DNA from 2 places in the Streptomyces sp. NPDC052107 genome. Region 2 is predicted to be linked to the other one. Evidence: riboswitches for the same ligand, from Rfam matches in the RefSeq annotation. Region 2 holds a riboswitch; the other holds the start of a gene.
The links. Region 2 has a riboswitch for glycine ahead of gcvT (glycine cleavage system aminomethyltransferase GcvT). Riboswitches for the same ligand answer to the same signal wherever they lie in the genome.
Positions count from the first base shown of each region.

Region 1: another riboswitch for glycine. It lies ahead of gcvP (aminomethyl-transferring glycine dehydrogenase); the one in region 2 lies ahead of gcvT (glycine cleavage system aminomethyltransferase GcvT).

Region 1 is NZ_JBFAWG010000009.1:4,967-12,523, reverse strand. Features, by position in the region: gene gcvP (aminomethyl-transferring glycine dehydrogenase) at 1-1,342, opposite strand, end outside; glycine riboswitch at 1,515-1,609, opposite strand; gene AB0M27_RS12235 (PRC-barrel domain-containing protein) at 1,729-2,100, shown strand; gene AB0M27_RS12230 (DNA polymerase IV) at 2,022-3,512, opposite strand; gene AB0M27_RS12225 (MerR family transcriptional regulator) at 3,579-4,262, opposite strand; gene AB0M27_RS12220 (bifunctional nuclease family protein) at 4,488-4,961, opposite strand; gene AB0M27_RS12215 (MerR family transcriptional regulator) at 5,048-5,785, opposite strand; gene AB0M27_RS12210 (FHA domain-containing protein) at 5,829-6,656, opposite strand; gene AB0M27_RS12205 (DUF881 domain-containing protein) at 6,847-7,557, opposite strand, start outside.
Region 2 is NZ_JBFAWG010000004.1:36,924-44,480, reverse strand. Features, by position in the region: gene AB0M27_RS05705 (ABC transporter substrate-binding protein) at 1-686, opposite strand, end outside; gene AB0M27_RS05700 (ABC transporter permease) at 763-1,770, opposite strand; gene AB0M27_RS05695 (enhanced serine sensitivity protein SseB C-terminal domain-containing protein) at 2,049-2,867, opposite strand; gene AB0M27_RS05690 (enhanced serine sensitivity protein SseB) at 3,029-3,820, opposite strand; gene AB0M27_RS05685 (AAA family ATPase) at 3,887-4,531, opposite strand; glycine riboswitch at 4,694-4,791, shown strand; gene gcvT (glycine cleavage system aminomethyltransferase GcvT) at 4,974-6,092, shown strand; gene gcvH (glycine cleavage system protein GcvH) at 6,201-6,578, shown strand; gene glyA (serine hydroxymethyltransferase) at 6,593-7,557, shown strand, end outside.

The sequences.
Region 1 (7,557 bases), on a different contig from region 2:
CGAAGGCGGACCACACGGCGGCCACCTGGGCCCGCTTGGTGGTCTCGTCGCAGGCGATCGAGACCTGGTCGGCGTCGACCAGGTGCAGGTTGACGCCGTGCTCCCGGGCGGTGGCGACGACCTCGGCGGCCTTGCCTGGCACCCGCGCGGTGAGGGTGTCGAAGAAGGCGCCGTGCACGATCTCGACACCGCCGGCCTTCAGGCCCGCGGCGAGGATCGTGGCGTACCGGTGCGTCCGCCGGGCGATGGTCTGCAGCCCCTCCGGCCCGTGGTAGACGGCGTACATGCCGGCCATCACGGCGAGCAGCACCTGCGCGGTGCAGATGTTGCTGGTCGCCTTCTCCCGGCGGATGTGCTGCTCACGGGTCTGCAGCGCGAGCCGGTAGGCCTTGTTGCCGTCGGCGTCGACGGAGACGCCCACGAGACGGCCGGGCAGGCTGCGAGCGAACTTCTCGTGCACCGCCATGTAGCCGGCGTGCGGGCCGCCGAAGCCCATCGGCACACCGAAGCGCTGGGTGGTGCCGACGGCGATGTCCGCGCCCAGCTCACCCGGCGAGGTCAGCAGGGTCAGCGCGAGCAGGTCGGCGGCGACGGTGACGAGCGCGCCGAGCTCGTGCGCCTGGTCGATGACCGGCTTGATGTCACGTACGGCACCGGAGGCGCCCGGGTACTGGATGAGCACGCCGTTGATCTCACGCGCGGCGATGTCGGCCGGGATGCCCTCGCTGAGGTCGGCGACGACCACCTCGACACCGGTCGGCTCCGCGCGGGTCTGGATGACGGCGATGGTCTGCGGCAGCGCGTCCGCGTCGATGAGGAACAGGCCCTTCTTGTTCCTGCCCATGCGCCTGGACAGCGCCATGGCCTCGGCGGCGGCGGTGCCCTCGTCCAGCAGGGAGGCGCCGGAGGTGGGCAGCCCGGTGAGGTCGGCGACCGTCGTCTGGAAGTTCAGCAGCGCTTCGAGGCGGCCCTGGGAGATCTCCGGCTGGTACGGCGTGTAGGCCGTGTACCAGGCCGGGTTCTCCATGACGTTGCGCAGGATCACCGGCGGGGTGAAGGTGCCGTAGTAGCCGAGGCCGATCATGGAGTCGAGGACCTGGTTGCGGTCGGCGAGCGAGCGCAGCTCGGCGAGCACCTCGGCCTCGGTGCGGGCGCCCGGCAGGTCGAGCGCGTCGGCGTTCTTGATGACATCCGGGACCGCCGCGGCGGTCAGCTCGTCCAGCGAGCCGTAGCCGACCTGCGCGAGCATCTTGGCCCGCGCCTCCTGGTCGGGCCCGATGTGGCGCTGCTCGAACGGGATGCCCGCTTCGAGCTCCGAGAGCGGAATACGATGGGCGGTCATTGCGGAGGCCTCCTGGTCTGACGCGACCTTCGAGGGCACCACGACGCGGGTGCCCGGACGGCCTCCCCCTCTGTCATCTCAACCTGAGAGCTTCACCGGGGCCTGGAGGTCCCGGTTTTCACCGTCGGTGAGAGCGGAAGCCGTCGACATCCGCCCTGCTTTCCAGAGTGACCTCGTCCGTGCGGTACGTGAGCCTGAGAGATTCCGGGGAGGATTTGCTCCTTCGGCGCCTCCGAGGTGGTCGGAGGACTCTCCCGCACGGGGTCAGCAGCCGCTGTCAGCCTACCAGCGAGGTCGACGCCCGGGCCCTCGAGTGGCCGCCTCCCCGAATCTGCTCTTTCGTAGTGCTTACGGATGAGTTGCGACCACGTGGAGGGAGAGGGACCGTGCAGACCGAGATCGATCCGCGCAACCTGATCGGCCGCAAGGCGTTCGACCGCAATGGCACCAAGATCGGCACCATCGACGAGGTGTACCTCGACGACGCGACCGGCGTGCCCGAGTGGGCGGCGATACGCACCGGCCTGTTCTCCCGCGACGCCTTCGTACCCCTGGAGCCGAGCGAGCTGATCGAGGGCTCCCTCCAGGTCCCGTTCGACCGCGCCCTGATCAAGGACGCACCCGACTTCGGCGTGGGCCGCCATCTCTCCCCCGAGCAGGAGCTCCAGCTCTACCATCACTACGGTCTGGACGTGGCATCACCTTCCTCGGCCCCGGACCACGACTTCGGCAAGCTGGCGGGATCGGAGGAGACCTGATCGCCGAATTCCTCCGGGGTCCGGGGCAAAGCCCCGGGTCGGCCACTGCTTGACGGACCGAGACAGGCCGGCGGCTGGGCAGGATCCGCGACCAGCGGCAACGGATCGGCGGACTCCAGCGCGGGGTCCTCGACAAAGAACGTCCGCACCCTCCCCGGAGGGGACTGCGGCGTCTCGAACCGCACCGTCACCCGCCCCAGCCCGCTCCCCTGCACCCACCCGTGCCCGTACTCCGCATGCCGTACGTCCTGTCCCGCGCGCCAGTGCCGTTCGGCGGGCTCCGGCCGCTCCACGACGACCTCGGCCCCAGCCTCCTCCGGCGCCTCCGCCGTCCGCGAGGGCATGGCCTGCGCGAACAGGTCCTCCTGGGTGTAGTCGGCGAGCCCGGAGACGCCCACGCCCAGCAGCCGTACCCCACCCGTGGTGTCCACGGAGTCCAGCAGCCGCGCGGCCGCCTCCCGCACGACCACGGGATCGTCCGTGGGCCCTCTGAGCGTCTCGGAGCGGGTCAAGGTCGAGAAGTCGTACCGGCGCACCTTCAGCACGATCGTCCGCCCCGACAGCCCGGCCCCGCGCAGCCGCCCCACACACCGGTCGGCGAGCCGCTGCACCTCCAGCCCGATCCGGAGCCGGTCATGGATGTCCACGTCGTAGGTGTCCTCGACCGACACCGACTTCGCCTCACGCTCGGCCACCACGGGCCGCTCGTCATGGGCCAGGGCCATGGCGTACAGCGCCTGCCCGTGTGCCTTGCCCAGCAACCGGACCAGCTCGTCCTCGCCCGCCTCGGCCAGCTCCTCGACCGTGGTGATCCCGGCGCGGCGCAGATGGTCCCCGGTGGCCGGCCCGACCCCCGGCAGGGTCCGCACCGGCATCGGTCCCAGCAGGGCCCGCTCGGAGCCCGGCTCTATGAGCACCAGGCCGTCCGGCTTGGCCTGCTCCGAGGCGATCTTGGCGAGCATCTTGGAGGCGGCGAGCCCCACCGATCCGGTCAGCCCGGTGACCGCCCGGATGTCCGCGCGCAGCTTGATCCCGGCCAGCCGCGCCGACTCCTCGTCCCAGGCCGTCCCCCCGGCCTCCAGATCCACGAACGCCTCGTCCAGGCTGAGCGGCTCCACCAGCGGCGACAGCTCCTGGAGCAGTGCCATCACCTGCTCGCTGATCGCCCGGTACACAGCGAAGCGCGGCACCAGATACGCGGCATTCGGTGCCAGCCGGCGTGCCTGGGCCATGGGCATCGCCGAGTGGACCCCGAAGACACGTGCCTCGTACGAAGCGGTGGCCACGACCCCGCGCGGCCCGAGCCCGCCCACGACGACCGCCCTCCCGCGCAGGCTCGGCTTGGATGCCTGCTCCACCGAGGCGTAGAAGGCATCCATGTCGAGATGCAGGATCGTGGGCGCGTTTCTCACATCTCCGATGCTGCACCACGGCACTGACAACGCCCGGGTCCGGAGCGCGCCGGGTCCGGACCGCTCTCAGACCGCCCGGTTGCGCCGCCGCGCCAGCTCGTCCGCGGGGTTGTGCCCGACCAGCGTCTCGCCGGTGTCGATGCGCTCGCCGTGCAGCTGGGAGAGCGCGCTTTCCACGTCCCGCCACACCACGCCGACGGCGATCCCGAAGATCCCCTGGCCGCCCTGCAGCAGGGCGTGGACCTCGTCCGGCGAGGTGCACTCGTACACCGTGGCGCCGTCGCTCATCAGGGTCATCCGCTCCAGATCACGGAAACCGCGTTCCCTGAGGTGCTGCACGGCCGTGCGGATGTTCTGTAGCGAGACCCCGGTGTCCAGGAACCGCTTGACGATCTTCAGGACGACGACGTCACGGAAGCTGTACAGCCGTTGCGTGCCCGACCCGTACGCGGGCCGCACGCTCGGCTCGACCAGGCCGGTGCGCGCCCAGTAGTCCAGCTGCCGGTAAGTGATGCCCGCGGCCGCGCAGGCCGTCGGCCCGCGGTAGCCGATCTGTTCCGCCGCCATGGACGCCGCCCCTCCGCCGTTCGGCACCACCGTCGGCCGCTGCGGAGCGTGACCGACCGCGCTGCTCGGTTGGGGATACCCGCTGTTCGAACGCAGCTGAGAGCTCGGGGGAGGGTACGGACCGCTGTCCCCGAACCCGCGTCCGGGGGCACCCCCAGCCGTACCGTCGCCGCTGGTGCTCACGCCGACCTCCGTCCTTGACCTGCCTTCACGACGGTAGGCAGTCACCAGGGGTGCGTCAACGATCGCCACACTCGGCACGCCGAGTGATAATCACCCTAGGAGTGGTTTCCCGTGTCCCACCGCGGGGAAAGGCTAGCCGAATGCGTTCGGGGGAGGCCGTAGGACGCTCTCAATGGCCGGTGGCAATTGCCCGCGCGCAGGGGGCGCCGACGCTCACCGGCCGACTCACTGGCTGCTGGTGCCGAAGTCCTCGGGCGAGATCTGGTCGAGGAACTCGCGGAACTTCTCCACCTCGTCCTCCTGCTCGTCCGGAATGGCGATGCCGGCGTCGTCCAGCACCGCGTCACTGCCGTAGATCGGCGTTCCGGTGCGCAGGGCCAGCGCTATGGCATCGGAGGGGCGGGCGCTGACCTCGACGCCGCTGGCGAAGACCAGCTCCGCGTAGAAAACACCTTCCCGCAGATCGGTGATGCGTACTTCGGTCAGCTCCTGGCCGACGGCCTCCAGCACGTCCTTGAACAGGTCGTGGGTCAGCGGCCTGGCGGGGGCCATGCCCTGCTGGGCGAACGCGATCGCCGTCGCCTCCCCCGGCCCGATCCAGATGGGGAGGTAACGGTCGCCTCCCACTTCGCGCAGGAGCACGATCGGTTGGTTGGAGGGCATTTCGACCCGGACACCTACGACATCGAGCTCGTTCACACAGCAACCCTAGGCCGTGCTCGGGACGTTTGGGTAGTCGGGCCGGGAACAGGTGGCCGATCCGGCCGCTCACGGCCCCCCGCTGTTCAGGGCAGCCGCACCCCGAGAGCGGTCTGCACCAGTGCCGTGTGCAGCTTCACCGTGAGCGCCGCCAGCTCCTTCGCACGGGCCTCGGCATGGGCCCTGGTCTGCGGGTTGCGGTGGCGCCTGAGCGGGGCCACCACCTGGTCGACCAGTCCGGCCTCGCGGTCGGCGGCCGCCTTCATCACCCGAAGGTGGCGTGGCTCGATCCCGAACCGGCCTAGTTCGGCGACGAGCGAGGCCACGGTGACCGCCTCGGCGTCGTACGCCCCGTCCTCCAGGGGAGCGATGAGCCCGTACGACTCCCACTCCTTGAGGTCGCCCTCGTCGATCTCCGCGGCCGCCAGCAGCTCGGCCCTGCCGATCCGGGCCACCGTGCGCGCCACGGACGGCTCCGGAACGTCCCCAGTGGTGCGCTGAAGGCCCACCACGGGCAGCTGGACGGCCTCGCCCCGCTCCATGGCGTCCAGGTGCTCGCGGATCACCTTGAGCGGCAGGTAGTGGTCCCGCTGCATCCGCAGCACATGCGCCAGGCGCTCGACATCCCCGGCGCTGAACTTGCGATATCCCGAAGGGGTCCGCTGCGGCTCGATGAGCCCCTCCGACTCCAGGAAACGGATCTTGGAGATGGTGACTTCGGGGAACTCGTCGCGCAGCACGTTCAGCACCGTGCCGATGCTCATCAGCCCACTGTCCCTGGCGGCGGTACCGCTTCCGGCACCGCCGCTCGGTGTTTGAAGCATGGACCTTCCCTGGGGTCCCCCCGGACACCGGTCCGGGGGCGGGTCAGATGCCCTGCCGGCTCGCGTAGAACACCAGCCGGTACTTGCCGATCTGCACCTCGTCGCCGTTCGACAGCGGGACCTGATCGATCCGCTCGCGGTTGACGTACGTGCCGTTCAGACTGCCCACGTCGGCCACCGTGAACGAGCCATCCGGGGAGCGCCGGAACTCCACGTGCCGGCGCGAGACCGTGACGTCGTCCAGGAAGATGTCGCTCTGCGGATGACGGCCGGCCGTGGTCAGGTCGCTGTCCAGCAGGAAGCGGCTGCCCGAGTTCGGTCCCCGGCGCACCACCAGCAGCGCCGAGCCCATCGGCAGCGCGTCCACCGCGGCCTGTGCCTCGGGCGACAGCATCGGCATCTGCGTCTGGCCGGTGACCTCGGAGTCGTAGGCCTCGAGACCGGAGATCGAGATCGTGGACGTCGTCTCGGAGGCACGCTCCGGCGCCACTCCGGGGCGCAGCGGCGCGCCACAGTTGGAACAGAAGCGGGCGTTCTCCGCGTTGCGGTTACCGCACCTCGTACACACCAGGACCGACATCGACGGATCCTCCTGCGGCTGCCCCACCGGGGCGTTGGACGCGTACGGACCGGGGGCGAACCCTCCACCCGCACCTGAGGTTGACGGTTGCCCGAAACCTATGCCGCCGGACTGGGCAGGGTCAACCGACGCCCCGCCCTGACCTCCGGAAATGTCACCGCCCGGACCAGCGACCTGGTCCCGGAACAGCGGGCGCCGACCCTCCGCGTCAGGCTGTGCGCGGTGACGAGCGGTGGCGTTGTCGCTGCCCTCTCGCGCGCTCTTGCGGAACAACTTCGCAAACAACTTCACGGGCGATTCCCCTTGACCGAAACAGACCCGCCCGTGGGGCAGGACGAACCCTGATTGCCTACACCGGCCGAGCCGGACATTCTCACAACGTCCGTATCCATCAGACAGTTTCCACCACGCACCACCCGTTCGGTGCGCCGACCCCCCGCAACCTCATGCCCCTGCCGGACGTCCCCCATGCACCACCGGTTCACTGGGAGGACGACCGAGCGTAGTCAGGCCGCTTCGCCTGTCGCAAGGCGTCCACGACGATCTTGCCCGACTGCTGGACCGTCACCGTGGCCTGCTCCTTCTCCAGCGTCTGCACCACGCCTCCCGGGATGTTCAACGCCGGCTCCAGGTCCTGCGGCTTGCCGATGACCTTGAAACGATAGGGGGCATTGATCTTGTTCCCGTCGACACCGACGCTCTTGCCGGAGTCCGTGAAATAGGTGCCAGCGACCACCCGGACCCCATTGACCTGGATCGCCTCCGCACCGGCCGCACGCAGCTCCTGGATCGCGTCGAGCAGCATGTCCGCCTTGACCGTCCCCTTCGTGTCCTCGATCGTCATCGTGATGCCGGGACCCTGAGCCGCCACCGTGCCCGCCAGAATGCCGAGTTGCTTCTCCTTCTCGGCCGTCTGCTTACGAGCCTCCGCCGCCTGGTCGGAGCTGCTCTGCAGTTCCTGGCGCTGCTTTTCGAGTCCCTGCTTCTCGTCCTCAAGACGCTGCGTACGCGAATCCAGTTCATCGAGAATGCGAACAAGATCTTCCTGGCGTGCGCCGCGCAGCGCGCTGTCGCTGTCGCTGTTGGACGCCACCTGCACGGCCAGGCCGAAGCCGAGGCCGAACAGCAGCAGGGCGACGATGAGTTGGGCCCGGGACACCCGTGGCGGCCACAGTCCCTTCACCAGCCGCTG
Region 2 (7,557 bases):
TGGCGGACCGGGGAGGCGGTGACCATGGCCAGCACCTGCAGGAAGTCCGAGTTGGGCGTCGGCAGGTGGAAGACGATCGTCTTCGCGTCCGGCGTCGAGATCGCCTTCAGGCCCAGGTGGTCCTTGGAGGTGTCCTTGTACGGGCCCTTGTAGGTGTTCTTCGGGTCCAGCATCTGCTGGAGGTAGATCGGACCGCCGGACAGCACGTCCTGGGCCCACACGCGCTCGATGCCGTACTTGATGTCCTGGGAGGTGATCGGCTTGCCGTCCTCCCACGTGACACCGTCGCGCAGCGTGAAGGTGTAGGTCTTGCCGCCGTCCGAGACCTTGCCCATGTCGGTGGCGAGGTCCGGGGTGAGGGTGGCACCCTCGGCACCCGGCGCCGTCTTGTAGGTGAGCAGCTGGCGGCTGTAGTAGCGCGAGAAGTCCCACATGAACCCGTAGTAGCCGCGCGTGGTGTCCCACGAGTCGGCGTCCTGCGTGCTCACGAACTTCAGCGTGCCGCCCTTCTTGACCTGGTCGGCCTGGGCGACCTTGTTGACGGCCGCGTTGAAGCCGGCCGCGCCGTTCTTCGAACCGCCACTGTCACTGCCACCGCCGCACGCCGCCGTGGTCAGCAGGCCGGCGACCACTGCGGCAGCGGCGAGGGCCTGCTTGCGCCGCCCTGAGGTGCGTTGGGTAGTCACGATCTCGGATCCTCCGGAATTGATGAGAGACCCCGTGGAAGAGCTCACGGGACGCTTGGGGTTTGGCACTTCAGCCTCAGCGGGAGCCCTTCGGGTCGAGCGCGTCGCGCACGCCGTCGCCGAAGAGGTTGAAGGCCAGCACCGTGATGAAGATCGCCAGGCCCGGGACCACCATGTACATGGGGTCCGAGTCGTAGTAGTCGATCGCACTCGAGAGCATCTGCCCCCAGGAGGAGGTGGGCGGCTTGACGCCCACGCCCAGGAAGCTGAGTGCCGCCTCGGTCAGGATGTTCGTGGGGATCATCATCGTCGTGTACACGATGATGGGTGCGACGAGGTTGGGCAGCAGTTCCTTGAAGAGGATGTAGAACCGCCCGGCGCCGAGCGAGCGGGCCGCCTCGACGTACTCGCGTTCGCGCAGCGAGAGGGTCTGGCCGCGCACGACGCGTCCGATGTACGGCCAGCCGAAGAAGCCGATGACCAGGATCATGACGAAGACGCGCACGCCCGTGCCGGTGAGCCCCAGCATCTGGTTGGGCATCACGGAGACCAGCGCGATGATGAACAGCAGCTGCGGGAAGGCGAGGAGGCCGTCCATGACCCGGCTGATGACCGAGTCGACCCAGCCGCCGAAGAAGCCCGCCAAGATGCCGAGGACGGTGCCCAGGATGACGGCCACCACGGCGGACAGGAAGCCGACGAGCAGCGAGATCCGGGCGCCGTAGAGGATGCGGGCGAAGATGTCGCGGCCGTTGACGGGCTCGACACCGAGCAGGTGGTCGCCGCTCATTCCGCCGAGGGAGCCCTTGGGGGTGCTGAACAGCGGGTCGATCAGGTCCTGGTGGTAGACGTCCGGGTCCTGCCCGACGAGGTTCGCGATAACCGGGGCGAGCAGCGCGATCACGATGAGGAGAAGCACGACTATGCCGCCCGTAAGGGCCAGTTTGTCCCGCTTGAGGCGTTCCCAGGCGATCCGGCCCAGGGACCGGCCCTGAACGGCCTTCGCGTCGGTGGCCGCGACCGCCGCTTCCTGGGCCGCACCCGGGGCCGCTTCCGCGGTCGGCTCGTGCAATGGTGCCGTCATTAGGCTGGGACCCCTCTCAACCGGCGGTAGCCGGCCCGCACTTGCCGCTGGTAGCGGCATCAAACAGTCCGTCGTACACAGGGGCGAACCCCTTGAAGGGGGAGTCTTCAACGCTTGCGCGATCAGCCGCCAGCCTTGACGGGGAATGGATGCGCAACCGTGATGCAAGCTGGCGTTTCCTGTTATGCGGACAGGAAGTTGCGGCGACCGGACGAAGCCGGGCCGGACATACGGGTGCGCCGGAGGCCTTTACGGGCGATATCCCCAGGTCAGTGGCGTCAGTAGCCGCCGTGCACCGGTGGATAGCCGTAGCCGGGGGCCGGGGGCTGGGGAGAGGTCTGGAGCTGTGGCTGGGGCGGGGCCGCGTGGGCCTCGCGGTCGTAGAACGGGCGGGCGCCGGCCCGCATCCACATCACGACCGGGTCGTAGTCGTCGGTCATCGCGACCGTCGACACCGGCAGTCCCTCCGGAACCGCCCCGATGGACTGCTGCATCATCGCGCGCACCGAGTCGACCGCGGCCGGGGAGGTGTCGTACACATCCAGGCCGATGGCGAGGTACGGCGCGCCGAGCGCCGGCTGCACCCAGGCGCGGCGCAGGGAGCGCAGGGCCGGGGTGCGGTGGGCGTTCTGCGCGAGGAGGGCGTAGAACTGCGGGATCTCGATGCCGGGCTCGGTCAGCCGGAGGGGGCCCGCGGGCTGGCGGTCCAGGCCCGTGGCGATGCGGCGCAGATCCAGCCAGGGGATGCCGACGCCGCCGCCCGGGGCGTGCGGGTTGAGCCAGAGGCCGTAGTGGTCGGGGTAGAGGGTGCGGGCCACGTCGAGGCCGTCGACGACCTCGTACGACCGGTTCCAGCCGCTGGCCGAGAGCTCCTGGGCGGAGGTGACGCAGGGGGCGTACTGGAAGCCGTCGACCTCCATGTTCCCGTACTGGGCGTCCGGGGAGCCGGCCTGGCCGTGCCACAGGAGCATCCAGATCTGGCCGGAGGAGGGGGTGGCGAGGGCGCGGAGCAGGGCCTCGTAGGCGTCGTAGCGGCCGGGGGTGACCTGGCGCAGCGTGTGTTCCACGCTGACGCTGCCGCTGTGGCTCGCGCTCACCTGTCGTGCCCTTCCTTTTGTGCCCCGGTGTCGGGAGACAGCTTATGCGCCTACTGGCCCGGGGCCCTGGGTACGTGCGCGGGTGCGGGTCGTGTGCGGCTGGTCGCACCCCCCGCGGCGCAGCCGCATGGAGAACACAGCCTCGCGTCCCTTGAGGTACTTCAGTGGCCGTATTGATAGAAGGGGCGGACGTTCGCCTTCAGCCATTCGGCCACCGGGTCGTCCGTCACGTCCAGAAGGACCAGGTTGACCGGCCACTGCACCGGGATCTTTCCGAGAGCTTTGCCGAGGGCCTGCATGGGGAGGGTGCGCAGGTCGCCCTCCCACTGGGAGAGTTCGACGCCCACGAACATGACCGGGTCGTCCGTCTCGATGGCGGCCAGGCAGCGGCGGGCGGTGTGGACCACGCCGGTCTCGGCGAACTCGGCGGACGCGGCGGCGAGGAAGTCGACCGGGTCGTCCTGCCAGTCGGGCTCGAAGAGCCGGACCCGGGCGCCGGTGTTCGGGCCGTCCAGCGGGGTACGGCCGATCCGGCACAGCTCGGCCACCGCCACGGGCGGGAGCGGGATACCGACCAGCGCGTCGGGGTTCACCGCGATGCCGATCTGCGGGGGCAGGCCCCGGGCGAACTCCACGGCGGGGGCGATGGTGTACGACATGTGGGGGCCGGCCGCCTGGCGCAGCTGTTCCTCGGAGCTGAACACCGGGACGTACGCCTGGCCGTCGATGTCCAGTGAGGGCAGGTCGAGCGGGCCGCTGTCCGGAGCGCCGCCGTTGGGGAGCGGGATCCAGAGCAGGCTCCGGCCCAGCACCTCGATGATCCGGCCGGCCGCTGCGGGTATGCCGAGGGAGGCCGAGAGCACCTCCTCCAGCTCGTTGCCGGGCCAGCCGCCGTGCGGCTGGGGGTGCGCCTGTGCCGGGAAGTCCGCGGGAATGTCCGCCGGGAAGTCCATCTGCCTACCGCCTGCTGGGAACCACTGCTGTGACCATGAAGGCTAGCGGGTGGCTGTGACAGGGCCTCACCTTGTGAAGGTGATCCCTTGCAGGGCGTCCGCCGCCGGCCGGTCCAGCAGCACCCCCGCGCCGCAGCCCGCGGGCAGCTCACCGCGCTCGACCGCGGCGAGCAGCCGGGCGGTCGTACGGCGGTGACGGCGGAAGGCGTAGGCGGAGACGCCCCGGCCGCGCTCGCGCTGGCCCTCCTGGGCGGTCTCGGGGGTGACGTCGAGCAGGAGCAGATGGAGGGTGCCGCCCCGGCGGCGGGCCTCGCGGGCGAGCCAGGCACGCACCCAGGGCTGGGTGCCGCAGTCGTGCACGACGACGCCCTCGCCGGTGCGCAGCGCGCGGCGCAGGCCGGCGTAGTGGGCGAGGCGGACCAGGGGGCGGTAGAGGGCGTAGGGGAGGAAGCGGGGGGCACGGGTGTCCCAGCGGTCGCGGGTGTCCTGGGAGTCGATGCGGCGGCCGGCTACCGCGCGGTGCATCAGGGTGGACTTGCCGCTGCCGGGCAGGCCGGTGATCACGACCAGGTCGCGGGGACCGAAGACCAGGGCGCGCGGGCCGTGGCCGGCCCGGTCGCGCAGGTCCCGGACGACGGGAGCCGGGGCACGGCGTTGCCCCGGCACCGCGATGCCGGTGGTGACGGTGGCGTACACCGGGGTCCTGTTCACCGTGATCGTCCTCCCCTGCCTGCTCGGTAATCTTCATTCCCGCTATGCGTAAAGAGAAGGTAATGGACGAGGGCGCCGGCGGGGTCCCGGTCGTGCCACAGGTCGGTTACAAAAGCCCGCTCGCCGTGCAATGATGTGGCCGCCAACTGCATACCGGCCGTTTGAATCCGCGCGGGAGAGTCCCCAGCAGCCTTCGCTGGGGCGCCGAAGGAGCAAGTCCCTCCCTTGAATCTCTCAGGCCCCGTTACCGCGCGGGCGAGGCACATCTGAAAAGCGGGCTGCGTCAGTGGCCCCACCCAAGGTGCAAGCCGTGATCGTCCCGGTGGCGGTCGTGGCGAACCTCTCAGGTTCCGATGACAGATGGGGAGGAAGTTCCTCGCCCTCCCCCACGCTCGGCTTCGCTCGCGCGGGGGCCCCATGCTTCCTGGGAGACGACCGACCGATGAGCAGTACCGAACTCCGTCACACCGCGCTCGATGCCGTGCATCGCTCGCTCGGCGCGACGATGACCGACTTCGCCGGCTGGGACATGCCGCTGCGCTACGCCTCCGAGCGCGACGAGCACCTCGCCGTGCGGACGAAGGCGGGTCTCTTCGACCTCTCCCACATGGGCGAGATCACCGTCACCGGCGACGGGGCGGCCGCCTTCCTGAACCACGCCCTGGTCGGCAACATCGCCTCCGTCGGCGTGGGCCGCGCCCGCTACACCATGATCTGCCAGGCCGACGGCGGCATCCTGGACGACCTGATCGTCTACCGGCTCGCCGAGACCGAGTACATGGTCGTCGCCAACGCCTCCAACGCCCAGGTGGTGCTGAACGCGCTGACCGAGCGCGCCGCCGGCTTCGACGCCGAGGTGCGCGACGACCGGGACGCGTACGCGCTGATCGCCGTCCAGGGCCCGGAGTCCCCCGGCATCCTGAAGTCCCTCACCGACGCCGACCTGGACGGCCTGAAGTACTACGCGGGCCTGCCCGGCATGGTCGCCGGCGTCCCGGCCCTGATCGCCCGCACCGGATACACCGGCGAGGACGGCTTCGAGCTGTTCGTGAAGCCCGAGCACGCGGTCGAGCTGTGGCAGGCGCTGACCAAGGCCGGCGAGGGCGTCGGTCTGGTCCCGTGCGGCCTGTCCTGCCGGGACACCCTGCGCCTGGAGGCGGGCATGCCGCTGTACGGGCACGAGCTGACCACCTCGCTCACCCCCTTCGACGCCGGGCTCGGCCGGGTGGTGAAGTTCGAGAAGGAGGGCGACTTCGTCGGGCGCGAGGCGCTCACCGAGGCCGCCGCCAAGGCCGAGCAGAACCCGCCGCGCGTCCTCGTCGGCCTGATCGCCGAGGGCCGCCGGGTGCCGCGCGCCGGGTACGCCGTCGTCGCCGGCGGCGAGGTGATCGGCGAGGTCACCTCCGGCGCCCCCTCCCCCACCCTGGGCAAGCCGATCGCCATGGCCTACGTCGACGCGGCGCACGCGGCGCCGGGCACCGAGGGCGTCGGCGTGGACATCCGGGGCAGCCATGAGCCGTACGAGGTCGTGGCGCTGCCGTTCTACAAGCGCCAGAAGTAGACACTGGGCGCGGTCACTGTGTGACCCCGCGCACGTTTCCGCTGCTCACAGCGGCTTCCGCAGTCCCCCCTTCATCAGCACTCCCGCGCGTACAGGAGAATTCAGGCCATGAGCAACCCCCAGCAGCTGCGCTACAGCAAGGAGCACGAGTGGCTGTCGGCCGCCGAGGACGGCGTCTCGACGGTCGGCATCACCGAGTTCGCGGCCAACGCGCTCGGCGATGTCGTCTACGCCCAGCTCCCCGAGGTCGGCTCCACGGTGACCGCGGGCGAGACCTGCGGCGAGCTGGAGTCCACCAAGTCGGTCTCCGACCTGTACTCGCCGGTCACCGGTGAGGTCACCGAGATCAACGAGGACGTCGTCAACGACCCGTCGCTGGTGAACTCGGCCCCCTTCGAGGGCGGCTGGCTGTTCAAGGTGCGCGTCGCGGAGGAGCCGGCCGACCTGCTCTCCGCCGACGAGTACACCGCCGAGACCGCCGGCTGAGGAGTCGTAGCCGTATGACCGTCCTGAACACGTCCCTGCACGAGCTGGACCCGGAGATCGCCGCCGCGGTCGACGCCGAGCTCGGCCGCCAGCAGTCCACGCTGGAGATGATCGCCTCCGAGAACTTCGCGCCGCTCGCGGTGATGGAGGCGCAGGGCTCCGTCCTCACCAACAAGTACGCCGAGGGCTACCCGGGCCGCCGCTACTACGGCGGCTGCGAGCACGTCGACGTCGCCGAGCAGATCGCCATCGACCGGGTCAAGGAGCTGTTCGGCGCCGAGTACGCCAACGTGCAGCCCCACTCCGGCGCCTCCGCCAACCAGGCGGCCCTGTTCGCGCTGGCCCAGCCCGGGGACACCATCCTCGGCCTGGACCTCGCCCACGGCGGCCACCTGACCCACGGCATGCGTCTGAACTTCTCCGGCAAGCAGTTCAACGTGGTCGCCTACCACGTGGACGCCGAGACCGGCCTGGTCGACATGGCCGAGGTCGAGCGGCTCGCCAAGGAGCACCGCCCCAAGGTGATCATCGCGGGCTGGTCGGCGTACCCGCGCGAGCTGGACTTCGCCGCCTTCCGCCGGATCGCGGACGAGGTCGAGGCCTACCTGTGGGTCGACATGGCGCATTTCGCGGGCCTGGTCGCGGCCGGGCTGCACGCCAACCCGGTGCCGTACGCCGACGTGGTCACCTCCACCACGCACAAGACGCTGGGCGGTCCGCGCGGCGGCATCATCCTCGCCCGCGGCAAGGACTTCGCGAAGAAGCTGAACTCCGCCGTCTTCCCGGGCTTCCAGGGCGGCCCCCTGGAGCACGTGATCGCGGCCAAGGCCGTCTCCTTCAAGGTCGCCGCGAGCGAGGACTTCAAGGAGCGCCAGCGTCGTACAGTGGAGGGCGCCCGCATCCTGGCCGAACGTCTGACGGCGGCCGACGCCCGCGAGGCCGGCGTGAACGTCCTGTCCGGCGGCACGGACGTGCACCT